2 linked regions of the Saccharibacillus brassicae genome follow. The protein of the gene in region 2 interacts with the protein of the main gene of each other region in a pairwise test. Links are inferred from orthologs where the notes say so. Each region holds a gene or a part of one and is shown on either strand. Other genes may lie near its edges.

What was found.
Region 1: the proteins of ileS (region 2) and rbsB interact in binary tests that used the Escherichia coli proteins (3 or more experiments, as listed by UniProt). The link is inferred for Saccharibacillus brassicae from one-to-one orthologs.

The regions. Positions count from the first base shown.
Region 1 is NZ_CP041217.1:1,207,769-1,214,667, forward strand. Bases 2,121-4,879 are described here. They hold rbsB (ribose ABC transporter substrate-binding protein RbsB), read right to left. Parts: upstream 4,087-4,879; coding sequence 3,154-4,086; downstream 2,121-3,153. Other genes in these bases: FFV09_RS04910 (HIRAN domain-containing protein), read right to left, coding at 2,121-2,793; rbsC (ribose ABC transporter permease RbsC), read right to left, coding at 4,107-4,879. Also shown: FFV09_RS04895 (MATE family efflux transporter), read left to right, coding at 1-1,180; FFV09_RS04900 (hypothetical protein), read right to left, coding at 1,317-1,496; FFV09_RS04905 (hypothetical protein), read right to left, coding at 1,627-1,986; more of FFV09_RS04910, read right to left, coding at 2,047-2,120; more of rbsC, read right to left, coding at 4,880-5,078; FFV09_RS04925 (sugar ABC transporter ATP-binding protein), read right to left, coding at 5,080-6,561; rbsD (D-ribose pyranase), read right to left, coding at 6,573-6,899. UniProt on the Escherichia coli protein: Part of the ABC transporter complex RbsABC involved in ribose import. Binds ribose. Also serves as the primary chemoreceptor for chemotaxis.
Region 2 is NZ_CP041217.1:687,941-695,748, forward strand. Bases 2,734-6,401 are described here. They hold ileS (isoleucine--tRNA ligase), read right to left. Parts: upstream 6,027-6,401; coding sequence 2,934-6,026; downstream 2,734-2,933. In the rest of the region: FFV09_RS02715 (LL-diaminopimelate aminotransferase), read right to left, coding at 1-941; FFV09_RS02720 (RluA family pseudouridine synthase), read right to left, coding at 1,244-2,215; lspA (signal peptidase II), read right to left, coding at 2,218-2,724; FFV09_RS02735 (DivIVA domain-containing protein), read right to left, coding at 6,560-7,090; FFV09_RS02740 (YlmH family RNA-binding protein), read right to left, coding at 7,257-7,808. UniProt on the Escherichia coli protein: Catalyzes the attachment of isoleucine to tRNA(Ile). As IleRS can inadvertently accommodate and process structurally similar amino acids such as valine, to avoid such errors it has two additional distinct tRNA(Ile)-dependent editing activities.

The sequences.
Region 1 (6,899 bases), 520 kb from region 2 along the record:
GACGCTGCCGTTATTTGCGCTGATCATGGCACTGGGCAACCTGATCGGCATGGGCGCCGGTACGTTCATCTCCCGCCTGCTCGGCGAGAAAAAGTACGACCAGATCAAGCACGTCTCCGCGTTCGCCGTTTACGGCAGCCTGCTGCTCGGGCTGATCGTGATCGCTGTCGGCCTTCCGCTGATCGATCCGATCGTGCACGGCCTGGGCGCGACGCCCGGTTCTTTTGGCTTCACTAAAGACTACGTCACGGTCATGCTGATCGGCGCGCCGGTCGTCGTGCTCTGTTTTACCCTTGAAAATATCGTGCGTTCGGAAGGCGCCGCCGTCACTTCCATGGTCGGCATGATCCTGAGCGTCGTCGTGAATATCGCGCTCGACGCGCTGGCCGTCTTCGTGCTGCATGCCGGCGTTATCGGCGTGGCGTCCGCCACGATCGTCGCCAACCTGGTCGCATGCGTGTTCTACCTGTTCCATATGGGAGTGAAAAGCCCGTTTTTGACGATCTCCGTCAAATGGTTCAAAGCGACGCGGGAAATCGTCGGCAATGTGCTGAAGATCGGTATTCCGGTCTTTATCATGAGCGTGTTTCTGGGAGCCATGTCGCTGCTGCTGAATCATTTCCTGATCGAATACGGCGACCGGGCGACCGCGGCTTACGGTCTCTCGTCGCGCCTATTGCAGTTCCCGGAGTTCATCCTGATGGGGCTGTGCGAAGGCGTCGTGCCCCTGATCGCGTTCTCGTTCACCGCCAACCGGCTGCGCATGAAGCAGGCGATCGGCTTCACCGTCAAAGCGATCGCCCTGCTGGCCGCGCTGTTCGGCCTCGTCGTCTATCTGACGTCCGACCACCTGATCGGCTGGTTCACCCGCGATCCGCAGCTGATCGAGATGGGCAGCTATATCCTCCGGGTCACTTTCCTGTCCCTGTTCGTCTCGGGAGCGACCGCCCTGTTCACGGGCATCTTCCAGGCGACCGGCCAGGGAACCGCCGCGCTGGTCATGTCCGTCATTCAGGGCGTCACGCTCATTCCCGTGCTGTTCGTCGCGAACGCCGCATACGGCTTCCACGGCGTAGTCTGGTCGCTCGTGATCGCGGACGTCGTCGCTTTTGCCGTCGGCGGCATCCTGCTGTGGACGCTGCGCGGCAGGCTGCAGCCGGAGCTGGATTTCGCCGGATAAGCCGGAGCCGGGAGGGAGGCAAGGAGGCAAGGTGGCGGAATTTGCGGAGCGATGGCGGGGGTGGAAGTGGGGGCGGGAACCCTACTCTAACGAACCCTCATCCCGCTATTTGCCTCCCAAACTGCTTTTCTCCGACCTAACGAATCGTCATCACGCTATTTGCTCCAAAACGGCTCAAACCGACCGGATCACGGCCAATAAGACTATGACGATTCGTTAGATTTTCAAAAAAGCGAAAAAGCGGCAAATAGCGATCATACGGTTCGTTACGCGCCAAACAGGCCGGCTTGTCCATCGACAAGCCGGCCTGTTCCATGTCCGTACCTTCCAAGCAGGCGCCTACGCCAGGGAGCCCGGCGCGCAGCCTCTCCATCAGCTTGTCCATCGCCGGCCGATGAACCGATACGCCGCCCAAGCGAGCCGCTGTCCAAGCAAGCCGCTCCTGCTCAGGGCCGACTGCGCCGCTTCTTCCTCCGTGCCCGCTTGTCAGAAGCAATCGCGCCGCCCGTTCCCCGCTCGAAATATCTCAGCGCGATCAGCAGCATCTCGCAGATCACTTTCCACAGCGTGACCAGAATGATCAAAGCAGCGCCGCCCATCATCAAGCCCAGAATCCAGCCGGATTTCTCGCCTACCCGATAAAAATCGTCCTGCCGAAAAACCGTGCCCAGAACCGGATGCGCCAAAGCGAAATGCTCCCCAAATCGATAAGAAGCGTACAGAATAGGCAGCGTGCCCGCGTAGAACAAGGTGCGGATCAGTTCCACAGCCGACTTGCGCCCAAATTCGAAAAACTTGTCGTCCATGCTTCACGTTCCTTCCGAATAGTTTTTGGCGGACGGTGCTTGCTTCTGCGGCATCAAATCTCAGATCCAATTCCGAACCTCAAACATATAATGCAATTCTTTTAATTTTCCAAAAGAATTCTCATCCATCTCACAAGCAACCAAAATCAATGGACGGTTTTCTTCAGGAATTTTGGCTTGGATTCTCGCATGAATATCAAACCCGTCTTTTAGAACCTTATAAAAGAATGCATTGAAAGGTTTTGGAATATAACCAAGTCTCAATTTTTCCCTATAATCCAACACGACTTCTACAGCTTCTCTATCCTTCTCATTTGACGCATCCCACTGCACGCTGATTGGATCATCGATATGGTAATCCTGTACTTCATCTTTAGTATGAGACCAACCTGCAATATCAACATTCAGTAAAGCAACATTAGAGGTGGATGCATAGATAATAGGCGCAATAAAAGAGATTTGGTCAGTTGCAAGTCGTCCTTGTGTAATGCACAAGTATTCCCATTCAACGTTTGAAGAATTAATTTTGTGGCTTTTTAAAAATCTTTTAAAATCATTTCGATCGGTATTAGGAATTCTTCTCTCGAATGAAGAAAAAAGTTTATTGCTTTGATAAATGGTCTCGACGTCGCTCAAGCCCACAAAAGGTACGAATCCTTCTTTGACTGCTTGTTTGTAAATTTCGTGGTTATAATAAAAGAAATATTGCTCATCCTTTAATTCAAGCGTTCCTACTGCATAATTCGCTTTATTTCTTGGACTTTTCCAAACTAGCAGTAATTTATGATAAGTATGTTTTTCCGGCATATTAGAGCTCCTTTAAGATAAGATCTCTCCTCTTCTTTAGAACAGTAGAGACAAACCTTTTTCTTACTTCGTCCATTACGAGGGTCGGTACCTGATTCACTATCGACTCTATCTGACTATCCGTCAATATCTTCAAGTCTTTTATGTAAGTTACGATCTGGGGATTCATATTTTTTACATTTTTAAACAGTTCAAAGGCATTTAGCTTTTCAACTTTTTCTGAGTTTCCCCATTTTTAAACCTCTTCCGCGCTTTTGTACGTGCCGTTGTCTTTCAATTTTAGCTTTCAAGATATCCGTATCATGAAAAAAAACGACCTCGTTTTCTGCTCTCATGCAGATCGCGAGGTCGTGTTCGGCTTTAAGGCTGCGAATCTTCTGTAGTCACGAGCTTCAAAGGTGCCGGAATAGAGGCTTCCACTTCCTTGCCTTGAAGCACGTCCCGCGCGGCGTTTACGGCCAGTTGGCCGATCAGATCCGGCTGCTGGGCCACGGTCGCGGTCAGTTTGCCGTTCCGGATCGAGGTCAGCGCATCGTCGTTTCCGTCGAAGCCGACGACCGGAATATCTTTGCCCGAGCTTTGGATGGCTTCGATCGCGCCGAGCGCCATTTCGTCGTTATGCGCGAATACGGCCTGTACGCCCGGATTGCCTTGCAGCAGATTTTCCATGACGGTCAATCCTTTGGTGCGGTCAAAATCGGCCGCTTGACTGGCGATCACGTCGAGCTGCACGTCGGCAATCTCGTGGAAGCCGCGTCCCCGTTCACGGGTCGCGGACGCGCCCGGCACGCCTTGCAGCTCGATTACTTTAGCGCCTTTGCCAAGCTGCTGCACCAGATACTCGGCCGCCATTTGCCCGCCTTTGGCATTGTCGGAGGCGACAAGGGCCTTCACGTCGCCTTGATCCGCGGAACGGTCGAGCGCGATCACCGGAATATCCAGCACGTTGGCCGCCTGCACCGCGGAAGAGATCGCGGCCGAGTCGGTCGGATTTACCAGCAGCGCGTTCACGCCCTGCTGAAGCAGGTCGTCTACGTCATTGCTTTGTTTGGCCGAATCGTTTTGCGCATCGACGACGATCACTTCGATCCCCAGTTTTTGCGCTTCCGCCGTCACGCCGTCTTTGAGCGAGACGAAGAACGGATTGTTCAAGGTCGAGATCGACAACCCGATTTTGATCTTGCCGGAGTCGGATGCCTGATTGGTTCTGGCCCATGCCGGCGGCTGCATGGAGCAGCCGGCGAGCATCAAGACAACCAGTAAAGCGACGAGCGTAGTCGTTAATTTTTTCATAAGGCCACCTTCTTTCTGTTTTAAGCCGACCGTTTGCGGTCGATCAGTACGGCAATCAGGATCACGACGCCTTTGACCACCATCTGGAAAAACGAGGAGACGCCGAGCAGATTCAGACCGTTGTTGAGCGTAGCGATAATCAGCGCGCCGATCAGCGTACCGACGATCCATCCGCGTCCGCCCGTCAGGCTGGTTCCGCCCAGCACGACCGCCGCGATCGCATCCAGTTCGTACGATTGTCCGGCCGTAGGCTGCGCGGAATTCAGACGGGACATCAGGATGGCGCCCGCCAAGGCGGACAGCAGACCGGCCAGGCTGTAGATCATGATCTTGACGCGGTGTACTTTAATGCCCGATACGATGGCCGCTTTTTCGTTGCCGCCGATCGCGTACGTTTTGCGGCCAAAAGCCGTTTTATGCAAAATCGTCCAGAGGATCGCGAATACGATCATCATGGTGATCGCCGGAACCGGAATCCCCAAGAAATAACCGCGGCCGAACAATTGGAACGATAGATCGTCGCCCAGACCCGTGATCGGATTTCCGTTGGTGTAGACGAGCGTCAAGCCCCGGAAAACGGTCATCGTGGCAAGCGTCGCGATGAACGGAGCCATTTTGCCTTTTGTGATCAACAGGCCGTTCACCGCCCCCATGATCGCGCCGGCGATACAGCCGATCAGAATCGCGAAGATCGGATCGACGCCGGCCAGCATCAGATTGGCTACGAACGCGCTGGATAAGGCCAGGATCGATCCAACCGAAAGGTCGATGCCGCCGGTCAAAATGACGAAGGTCATGCCGAACGCGATCAGCGCGTTAATCGCCACCTGGCGAAACAGATTCAGAATATTAAGCGGTTCCAAAAATGCCGGGTTCAATATCGACACGATCACGACCAAAATGATAAACCCGAGCAATGGACCGAGTTTTTGCGTAACCTCCGATAATTTGAAACGTTTGCCGGAGTCGGCTGCGGAAGCTGATTTTTGCATCTTATTGTCCTCCTGTCGCTAAAGTCATAATGTTTTCCTGCGTCGCTTCGCTGCCCGCAAGCTCGCCGCCGATATGGCCTTCATGCACCACGATGATCCGATCGCTCATGCCCAGTACCTCGGGAAGCTCGGAGGACACCATAATGATCGCCACGCCGCGGTCCGTCAGCTCGTTGATCAACTGATAGATTTCACGCTTGGCGCCCACGTCCACGCCGCGCGTCGGTTCGTCGAGAATGAGCAGACTCGGTCCGATGCCGATCCATTTGGCGATGACGACCTTTTGTTGGTTGCCTCCCGACAGGCTGCTGGCCGGCGTCTCGGCGGACTGCGTTTTGACCTGCAATCGCTTGATCAGCGTATCCACGAACTCGCGCTCTTTGCGCGATGAGATAAAGCCTTTGGACGTAAAACTGAACAGGTTCGGCAGCGCCATGTTTTCGCGAATCGAGAAGTCGAGCACAAGACCTTCGTCTTTGCGGTCTTCGGTAATGAAGCCGATTCCATGCCGTACTGCGTCTTCCGGGCGGCGGATATTGATCTTTTTGCCCCGCAGTATGATCTGGCCGCTGTCAAGCTTGTCCAGACCGAAGATCGCCCGCATGATTTCCGTGCGCCCCGCGCCCATCAGACCCGAAAAGCCGACGACTTCCCCGGCCCGGACGTTGAAGCTGATGTTTTCGAATAATCCGCGCCGCGTCGCGTTTTTTACTTCCAATATGACGTCGCCGGGCTTCGGATTCCGCTTCGGATAACGCTCGGTCAGTTCGCGTCCGACCATCTTGCGAACGACTTCGTCAAAGTTCGTCGCCGGGATCTCTTTCGTATCCACCGTAATGCCGTCGCGCATCACGGTGATCCGGTCGCAGATCGCGAAGATCTCTTCCATTCGGTGCGAAATGTACACGACGGACACGCCTTCTGCTCTCAGCGAACGAATGATTTCGAACAGCTTGACGATCTCGCGTTCGGTCAATGCCGCTGTCGGCTCGTCCATGATGATGACTTTGGCTTCCGTCATCAACGCTTTGGCGATTTCGATCATCTGCTGCTGTCCGACCGAACAAGCACCGGCTTCCTTGTTCAGCGGCAGGTCGACGGACAAGCGCTGAAGCTGCTCACGGGCAAGGCGTTTCATTTTTCGCGTATCCAGCAGTCCGTACGGCAGGTTCAGTTCCCGGCCGATAAACAGATTCTCCAGCACGGTCATTTCCGGCCATATATTCAGTTCTTGGTGAATAAACGTGATGCCATGTTTTTCGGCCTCGCCGGGATTCGCGAAATACGTTTCTTTTCCGTCGACCGTAATATGGCCTTCGTCCAGCGCGTGCAGTCCAACCAAGATATTCATCAAGGTGGACTTGCCCGCGCCGTTCTCGCCCATCAGCGCATGCACTTCGCCTGCCCTGAGTTCGAAATCGACACCTTTCAATACCTGGTTCGTACCGAAAGCTTTATGAATGCCCTGCATTTCGATATGCATGCGGCTTCCTCCTATTCTTCGTTTCCAAAACAAACGCCGGCGTATAAAATACAGTTGGCATAAGGCTTGGCTTCGCCGGTACGGATAATGGCTTTGGCGCCCGCGGTCAGCTTCTTGAACGTTTCGTGACTGCATGATTCGATTGATGCCGCTTCAAAAGTCTGGTGCATGAACGCGTAAGCCGCTTCGTTTTGCCCGATCATCTCTTCTGCGATCATGACTTGCTCGATCTCCATATCGGCAGCTACAATTTCGACCACCTGCTCGAAACCGGGAACGCCGTAGGTCAACGCCAGGTCGATCCTGGGCACGCCCGGCGGCACCGGAAGGCCGAGGTC
Region 2 (7,808 bases):
TCCGCGATGCCTTCGGTGATCGACGGATTGGCCAGGCCGTACGCGGCCGCTTTCTGGATCGCGATGAATTGGCCGGAATCGTTGTTGTCCTTCACGTCGCTGAACGCTTTGACGATCAGCGGATTGCCGGCGACGAAGCCGATTCTCCAGCCGGTCATGTTGTACGACTTGGACAGGGAATGCAGTTCGATGCCCACGTCTTTGGCGCCCGGTACGCTCAGGAAGCTGAGCGGCTTGAGGCCGTCGTAAGTCAACGCCGCGTAAGGGGCGTCATGCACGACGATGACTTCGTTCGCTTTGGCCCACTCGACTACCTTCGTGAAGAACTCGACCGTGGCGCTTGCGCCGGTCGGGTTGTTCGGGTAGTTCAGGTACAGCAGCTTGGCGCGCTTCGCGATATCGGCCGGAATCTCGTCGAGATTCGGCAGGAAGTTATTCTCCTGGGTCAGCTGCACATTGTACACTTCGCCGCCCACGTACTTCGTGTGCGTACCGAGCACCGGATAGCCCGGTACGGTCAGGATCGCCACGTCGCCCGGATTGATAAATACGGACGGCAGCATCGCAAGCGCCGGCTTGGAGCCGATCGAGTGGACGATTTCGGTGTTCGGATCGATGCCTTCGACCTTGAACACGTCGGCCAGATACTGCGCGGCGGCCGCTTTGAATTCCGGAATGCCGTTATCGGCGTAGCCGCGGTTTTCCGGCTTGGCCGCTTCTTCGGCCAGCTTGGCCACGATGCCCGCATCGGCCATCTCGTCCGGCTCGCCGACGCCCATGTCGATCAGTTCGACATCGGGGAACGCCTGGCGCGCGGCCGCTTTGGCACGCTTGATCTTCTCGAATTTATAAATATTGGTGTCCTTGCCGTAGTTGGCTCCGCCGATCCGGTCGGCAAATACCTGCTGGACGAACGTGTTCTGATAGCTCTCGATACTCATGGTTAAGTTCAGCTCCTTGGACAGATTGTTCTATGTTCCATCATGCCGCAGATTCGCGGCGGAGAACATGGATTATGTGGCGGAAAATTGGTGTTTTTGCGACGGTTGGAGACGCTTCGGGGTGGAAGGGCCGGCGGATCGCGGCTGCCGTCCCAACCGGCGCGCGGCGGGACGGGAAGGCGAAAAAAGGCTTGCCCTCTTCAAGCAGGGCAAGCATGGGCGGTCCTTGCCCTTGGGTTCGCCTCACCGGGAGGCGAACGGTACAAAATGGGCTCCGCTTCGCGGCTCGCCAAGAGCAGCGCTTAGCGGCTGCGAAGATGGGTCAGCAGCTCTTCCAGATCGGCGGGAATCGGCGCGGAGAACTCCAGCCGTTCGCCCGTCGTCGGATGCGTGAAGCCGAGCGAGGCGGCGTGCAGCGCCTGGCCCTGCAGCTTAAGTCCGCCGGTGCGGCCGTACATCGGGTCGCCTACGAGAGGGTGGCCGATGAACTTCATATGCGCGCGGATCTGGTGCGTACGGCCGGTCTCAAGCTTCAGTTCGAGCAGCGTGTAGTCGCCGAACCGTTCGGACACGTTGAAATGCGTGATCGCGTGCTTGCCGCCGCTCTGAACGACGGTGAACATTTTGCGGTCGTGCGGGTCGCGGCCCAGATTGGCGTCCACGGTGCCGTGGTTATGCGCGATGTTGCCGTGCGCCAAAGCGGTATAGATGCGGCTGACGGAGTGCTCTTTGAGCTGTTCGGCCAGCGAGGCGTGCGCTTTGTCGTTCTTGGCAGCCATCAGCAGGCCGCTCGTGTCTTTGTCGATGCGATGCACGATACCGGGACGCACTTCGCCGTTGATGCCCGAGAGGTCCTTGCAATGGAACATCAAGGCATTGACGAGCGTGCCGGACGAATGGCCGACGGCCGGGTGCACGACCATGCCGCGCGGCTTGTTCACCACGATGACGTCGGAGTCTTCGTACACGACGTCGAGCGGGATGTTCTCCGGCACGATGTCGACCGATTCCGGCGCGGGCACGCGAACGTCCACCGTCTCGTTCGGGGACAGTTTGTAATTGGCTTTGACGGTCTTGCCGTTGACGGTGATATGCCCCTGATCGATCCAGAGCTGGATCTGGGAGCGGGACACTTCGTCGCCCATCGCTTCGGTTACGTATTTATCGACGCGCTGCTTGTTGAATTCGGCAGACACGTTCCACTGCATACTTTCTTCTTCGACTGCGATCTCTTCCGGCAAAGCGCCGGGATCGGCAGATTGATGCTTATCCATGTCTATTCCTCCGTGCGTTGCTCAAGCTTGTCCGTAGACTGCGGTTCGTTCGGGCGTTTGGCGTCAAGCAGCGTATCGATGATGATCAGGGCGACGCCGACCACGATGCAGGCGTCCGCAACGTTGAAGATCGGGAAGCTGTAACTGCCGAAGTTGAACAGGAAAAAGTCGACGACTTCGCCCATCCGAAGACGGTCCAGGAAGTTGCCCAGCGCTCCGCCGAGCACGAGGCTGAGCGCGATCGGCAGCAGGCGGGCCGAACCTCTGGCGTTTTTGACGCGCTGCAGATACCAGATGATCCCGGCGACGACGACGAGCGTCACAATGATGAAGAACCACTGCTGCTCCTGCAAAATGCCGAAAGCCGCGCCTTTGTTCCGGTGCGAAGTCAAAATGAAGAAGTCGCCGATGATCGGAATTTGATCTCGAATCTCCATGCGCGTAGCGACCAGGTATTTGGTCCCCTGGTCAATCAGAAAAGCTACAAGCGCGATCACATAATAAATCACGTTAATCCGTCACCTCATACCTTCAAGTTGGGACCGGCGGACGATGCAAGCTTCCTTTCCGGCCCGTCTATTGTAGCACAGCGCCAAAGATAGCGTCTATCGTGCCGACCGGCTGCCGCCGGGCAACACAAGACCCCGCGGCCGACCGTCCGCAGGGACGATCTCCGCGGGGCTCCCGCAGCGGTCTTGCTTGCTGTTCGCCCTGAATTCTAGCGAATCTTGATGCCGACTTCCTTGCCGCCGAGCGTCATTCTCTCCATGCCGTCTTCCGAGCCGAACGATACGCCGTCCACGAGCACGTTCTCGCGCAGCACGGAATCGAACGCTTCGAGCGCGGCCTGCAGTTCGGCGTCGACGTCGAGCGTCAGGTCGACGCGCTGCTCGACTTTGAGGTCGAGCTTTTTGCGCGTATCCTGCACGGCCCGGACGATCTCGCGAACCCAGCCTTCCTGTTCGAGTTCAGGCGTCACGTCGGTGTTCAGCGCCACCGTCAGGCCGTAGCCGGACGCGGACGCGAATCCTTCTTTCGCTTTTTTCTCGATCAGCAGCTCTTCGCCCGTCACTTGAAGTTCTTCGCCTTCCGGCGACGCGATATTGAAGTGTCCGTTGTCCACGACCGCACGCGTCTCCTGCGCCGTCATGCCTTTGAAGTGGTTTTGCAGGAAGCCGACGTTTTTGCCGTACTTTTTGCCTGCCACTTTGAGGTTCAGCTTGAGCGTGTAGTCGACGAAGTCGCTGTCTCCGCTCTCGATCCGGATCTGCTTCACGTTGATCTCGTCCTTGACGATCTCCGCGTAATCGGTCAGGTCGAACTCGCGGTCCATCGAGACGATCAGCTCGGACAGCGGCTGGCGCGTCTTCAGGCTGTTCTCGTTGCGCACGTTGCGGGCCAGTTCCACGATCTGCTGCGACGTCTTCATGTCGCGTTCCAGTTCCGCGTCGATCAGCGAAGCGTAGGCCGTCGGATAATCCGCCAGATGCACGCTCGTCTGTCCGCCCAGGTTGCCGTACAGGTCTTCGGCCAATACCGGCATGAACGGAGCGATCAGGCGCGCGAGCGTCGAGAGCACTTCGGTCAGCGTGCGGTACGCGTCGAGCTTGTCGTCCGTCAGGCCGCTGCCCCAGAACCGGTCGCGCGAACGGCGGATATACCAGTTGCTCAGGCCGTCGACGAATTCTTCGATGCCTTTGGCGGCGCTCAGGAAGTCGTTGTCTTCAAGCGCTTCGTTCGCGGCCGCCACCAGGCTGTGCAGGCGCGACAGAATCCAGCGATCCAGACGTCCGGTCGGCACCTGGAAAGGATGCGCCGCCGGATCGAATCCGTCGATGTCCGCGTACAGCGTCAGGAACGCGTGCGTGTTGACGATCGTGTCGACGACTTTGGACTTGGCTTCGCCGACGACGCTTTTGGAAAAGCGCTTCGTGTTCCACGGCGCGCTGTCGGCCAGCATCACCCAGCGGAACGCGTCCATGCCGTATTCTTCGAGCACTTCCCACGGATCGACGACGTTGCCTTTGGACTTGGACATTTTCTGGCCGTTCTCGTCCAGGATATGTCCGGTCGCCATAACGGATTTGTACGGCGCTTCGCCCGTGATCATCGTCGAGACCGCGAGCAGGCTGTAGAACCAGCCGCGCGTCTGGTCGATACCTTCGACGATCATGTCGGCCGGATACTGCGCTTTGAACGCTTCTTCGTTTTCGAACGGATAATGCTGCTGGGCAAACGGCATCGAACCGCTGTCGAACCAGACGTCGATCACTTCGGACGTCCGGGTCATGACCGCGCCTTCGGCGAACGGGGACTTCAGCTTGATCGCGTCCACGTAAGGCTTGTGCAGCTCGATGTCTTCCGGCACGAAATCAACCGCGCGCTCGCGCAGGTCGGCGATGCTCTTCGGCGCGTATTCCCTGCCTGTCTCTTCGCATACCCAGACGTTGAGCGGCGTGCCCCAGTAGCGGTTGCGGCTGATGTTCCAGTCGATCAGGTCATCGAGGAATTTGCCGAAACGGCCGTCGCGCACATGTTCCGGATACCATTTGACGCCTTTGTTGTTTTCGACCAGTTTGTCTTTGACGGCCGTCGTGCGGATAAACCAGCTGTCTGTCGCGTAATACAGCAGCGGCGTGTGGCATCTCCAGCAAAACGGATAGCTGTGCTCGTATTTTTCTTTGCTGTAGAGACGTCCTTTTTCCGACAGCGCTTTGACGATCTCGATATCGGTCTCGCCGTCTTTGACGAAACGTCCGGCAAAATCGGTCACTTCGTCGACGAAGCGGCCCTGCGAATCGACCAGGTTGATAAAGCTGATCCCGTTCTCGCGGCAGACGCGGTAATCGTCTTCGCCGTGCGCCGGCGCCAGATGCACGACGCCCGTACCGCTCGCGTCCGTGACGAAGTCCGCGCCGAGGATCAGATGCCCTTTTTCCGGCGTGAAGTAATGGAACGGCGCGTCGTAGCTCAAGCCGACCAGTTCAGAGCCCGGCAGTTCGCCCAGCGTCTCGAACTCGCCTTTGAGCACGCTGCCCGTCAAGTTTTTCGCCAGGATCAGCACTTCGCCTTCCTGCTGTACTTTGACGTACGTCATCGCCGGATTGACGGCCAGCGCGATGTTCGAAGGCAGCGTCCACGGCGTCGTCGTCCAGGCCAGCACGTACTCGCCGCTCTCAAGCTTGAACTTGGCGGTCGCGCTCAGGTCTTTGACGTCTTCGTAGCCCTGCGCCACTTCGTGCGAGCTCAGCGTCGTCTGGCACGAAGGACAGTACGGGCTGACGCGGTGTCCGCGGTACAACAGCCCTTTGTCGTGGATCGTGCCGAGCAGGTTCCAGACGCTTTCGATATATTTGTTGTCCAGCGTGATGTACGGGTTGTCGAGATCCGTCCAGTAGCCGATCGCTTCGGTCAGCTCGCGCCACTGCTTCTCGTACGTAAACACGCTCTCTTTGCACTTTTTGATAAATTTCTCGACACCGTACTCTTCGATATCGTGCTTGCCGGAGATGCCGAGCTGTTTCTCCACGCCCAGCTCGACCGGCAGGCCGTGCGTATCCCAGCCCGCTTTGCGAACGACGTGGAAGCCTTTCATCGTCTGGTAGCGACCGACGAAGTCCTTGATGACGCGTCCCAGCACGTGTCCGATATGCGGCACTCCGTTTGCGGTCGGCGGTCCTTCGTAGAAGACGAAGTTCGGCTTGCCTTCGCGGTTCTCGATCGACTGCTTGAACGTATTCTCTTCATTCCAACGGTTCAACACCCGCAGGTCGCGCGCGCGCGCTTTTTCTCTGACATCGACTCTTTGCATGTCTGTCGGCTCCTTTTGTATGGGGAATAAATGCTCGTCAATCCAAATCAGCGATCCGAAAACAAAAAAAGCCCCGCCCCCGTAAAGGGACGAGACCTGCTCGCGTTACCACCCTTGTTTCGCCTGCCTGCACAGTCTGTCCGAAAAACGCCGGAGAACGCCGCTTTTCGGGCATCGCGCAGCAGAGCGACACCTTGTCTTCCGCGTCCAATAACGCGGGGCCGCTGTAACGGTCGGCATCCGATACGGCCTACTCTCTCCTGCATGAATGTCGCAAAAGGATTCGGGCGTACTTCTCCGGGACGATCTTCGGTCAATGCTTCGTACGCCGGCTTGCAGCTCTTGAAGGCCCGGCTCTCTGGAGAACGAACGGCATCGCTTACTGTTCCCATCGTGGAATTTGGTTCATGTTATGGATCTCATCCGGACTTGCCGTCCGGAACGCCGCAGCGGCGTTCTTTATTTATAGCGCTATCCGCGGCGGTTGTCAATAGCTGACACCGACCGCCGCAGCGGACCTAAGCGCGGTCCGCCTAGTACGATTCGCTCGCGCGGCGGCGTTCGGCCTGGGCCTGCTCCATCTCGCGATCGAGTTCGCGGCTCTGGCGATCCAGCGCGTCCCAGCCGTCCTGGGCGAGCAGTTCGAGCTGCGCTTCGATCAGCGTCCGGAAACGGGTGCGGTAGATGGACGCCTGCTTCTTGAGCTCTTCCATCTCCACGGCGACTTTGCGCGATTTGACCAAAGATTCGTTGATGATGCGATCGGCGTTTTTCTCCGCTTCCTTCACGATCAGCTGGGCTTCCTTCTTCGCGTTGCCGCGTACTTCGTCCGCCGCTTCCTGCGCCACGATGATCGTCTTGCTCAGCGTGTCTTCCAGGTTCATGAAATGGTTGAGACGCTCTTCCATCGACGTCATGCGGTGCAGAAGATCTTTATTTTCGCGAATGACGCTCTCGTAGTCTTTGATCACCTGATCCAAAAACTCGTTGACTTCATCTTCATCGTATCCGCGAAGACGCCGGCTGAATTCTTTGTTATGTATATCCAGCGGTGTTAATGCCATGATGTGCACCTCCAAGTGTATTGAGCACGCTGCCAACCCCTCGGCGAACGGCCGGCCGTATCCGGTTTGTGAATCGGGCCGCCCGACTGCGGCCCCTTTGCTTTATCGGAATTTCGACGTTCGCACGCGAATTCCTGCATGAAACGATACGCCTTCTCCACAAATTCTATACAAACTTGCCGATCCGGACCCGATACCGGCCTTTTTTGGTCAAATCGCCGACTTCCAGCACCCGAAAGCGCCCGAAGCCCTGCAGGGAGACCGTGTCTCCTTCGCGCAGCATTTTGGAAGGATCTTCTTCCACTTTCCAGTTCACCCGGCAGCGCCCCGCCTTGATCGGAGCGAGAATCTTCGCCCGGCTCATACGGTATACGTCGCTCGCGATCCCGTCAAGCCGCGGCGAAGCGACCGTCAGTTCCAGTTCCGCAAGCTCCGATTCCGCGGCAAGCAGCGAAGCAATCGGCAGCACTTCAGTGAACACGTTCACCCGGTGCACCTGACGCAGCTCCAGATTAAGAAAATCCGCGATCTCGGCGGCTACCACGATATGGCAGCCGTCTTCGCGCGGATGGATATCGCCGACTTTGGAACGCTTCATGCCGAGTCCCAATACCGAACCCATATAATCGCCGTGCCCGAGCTCCATGAACTTGGTGTCCGACGGAGTGATCGACAGCACGGCAAGCTTCGTGTCTTCTTCCTGCAGGTCCCGGTAATC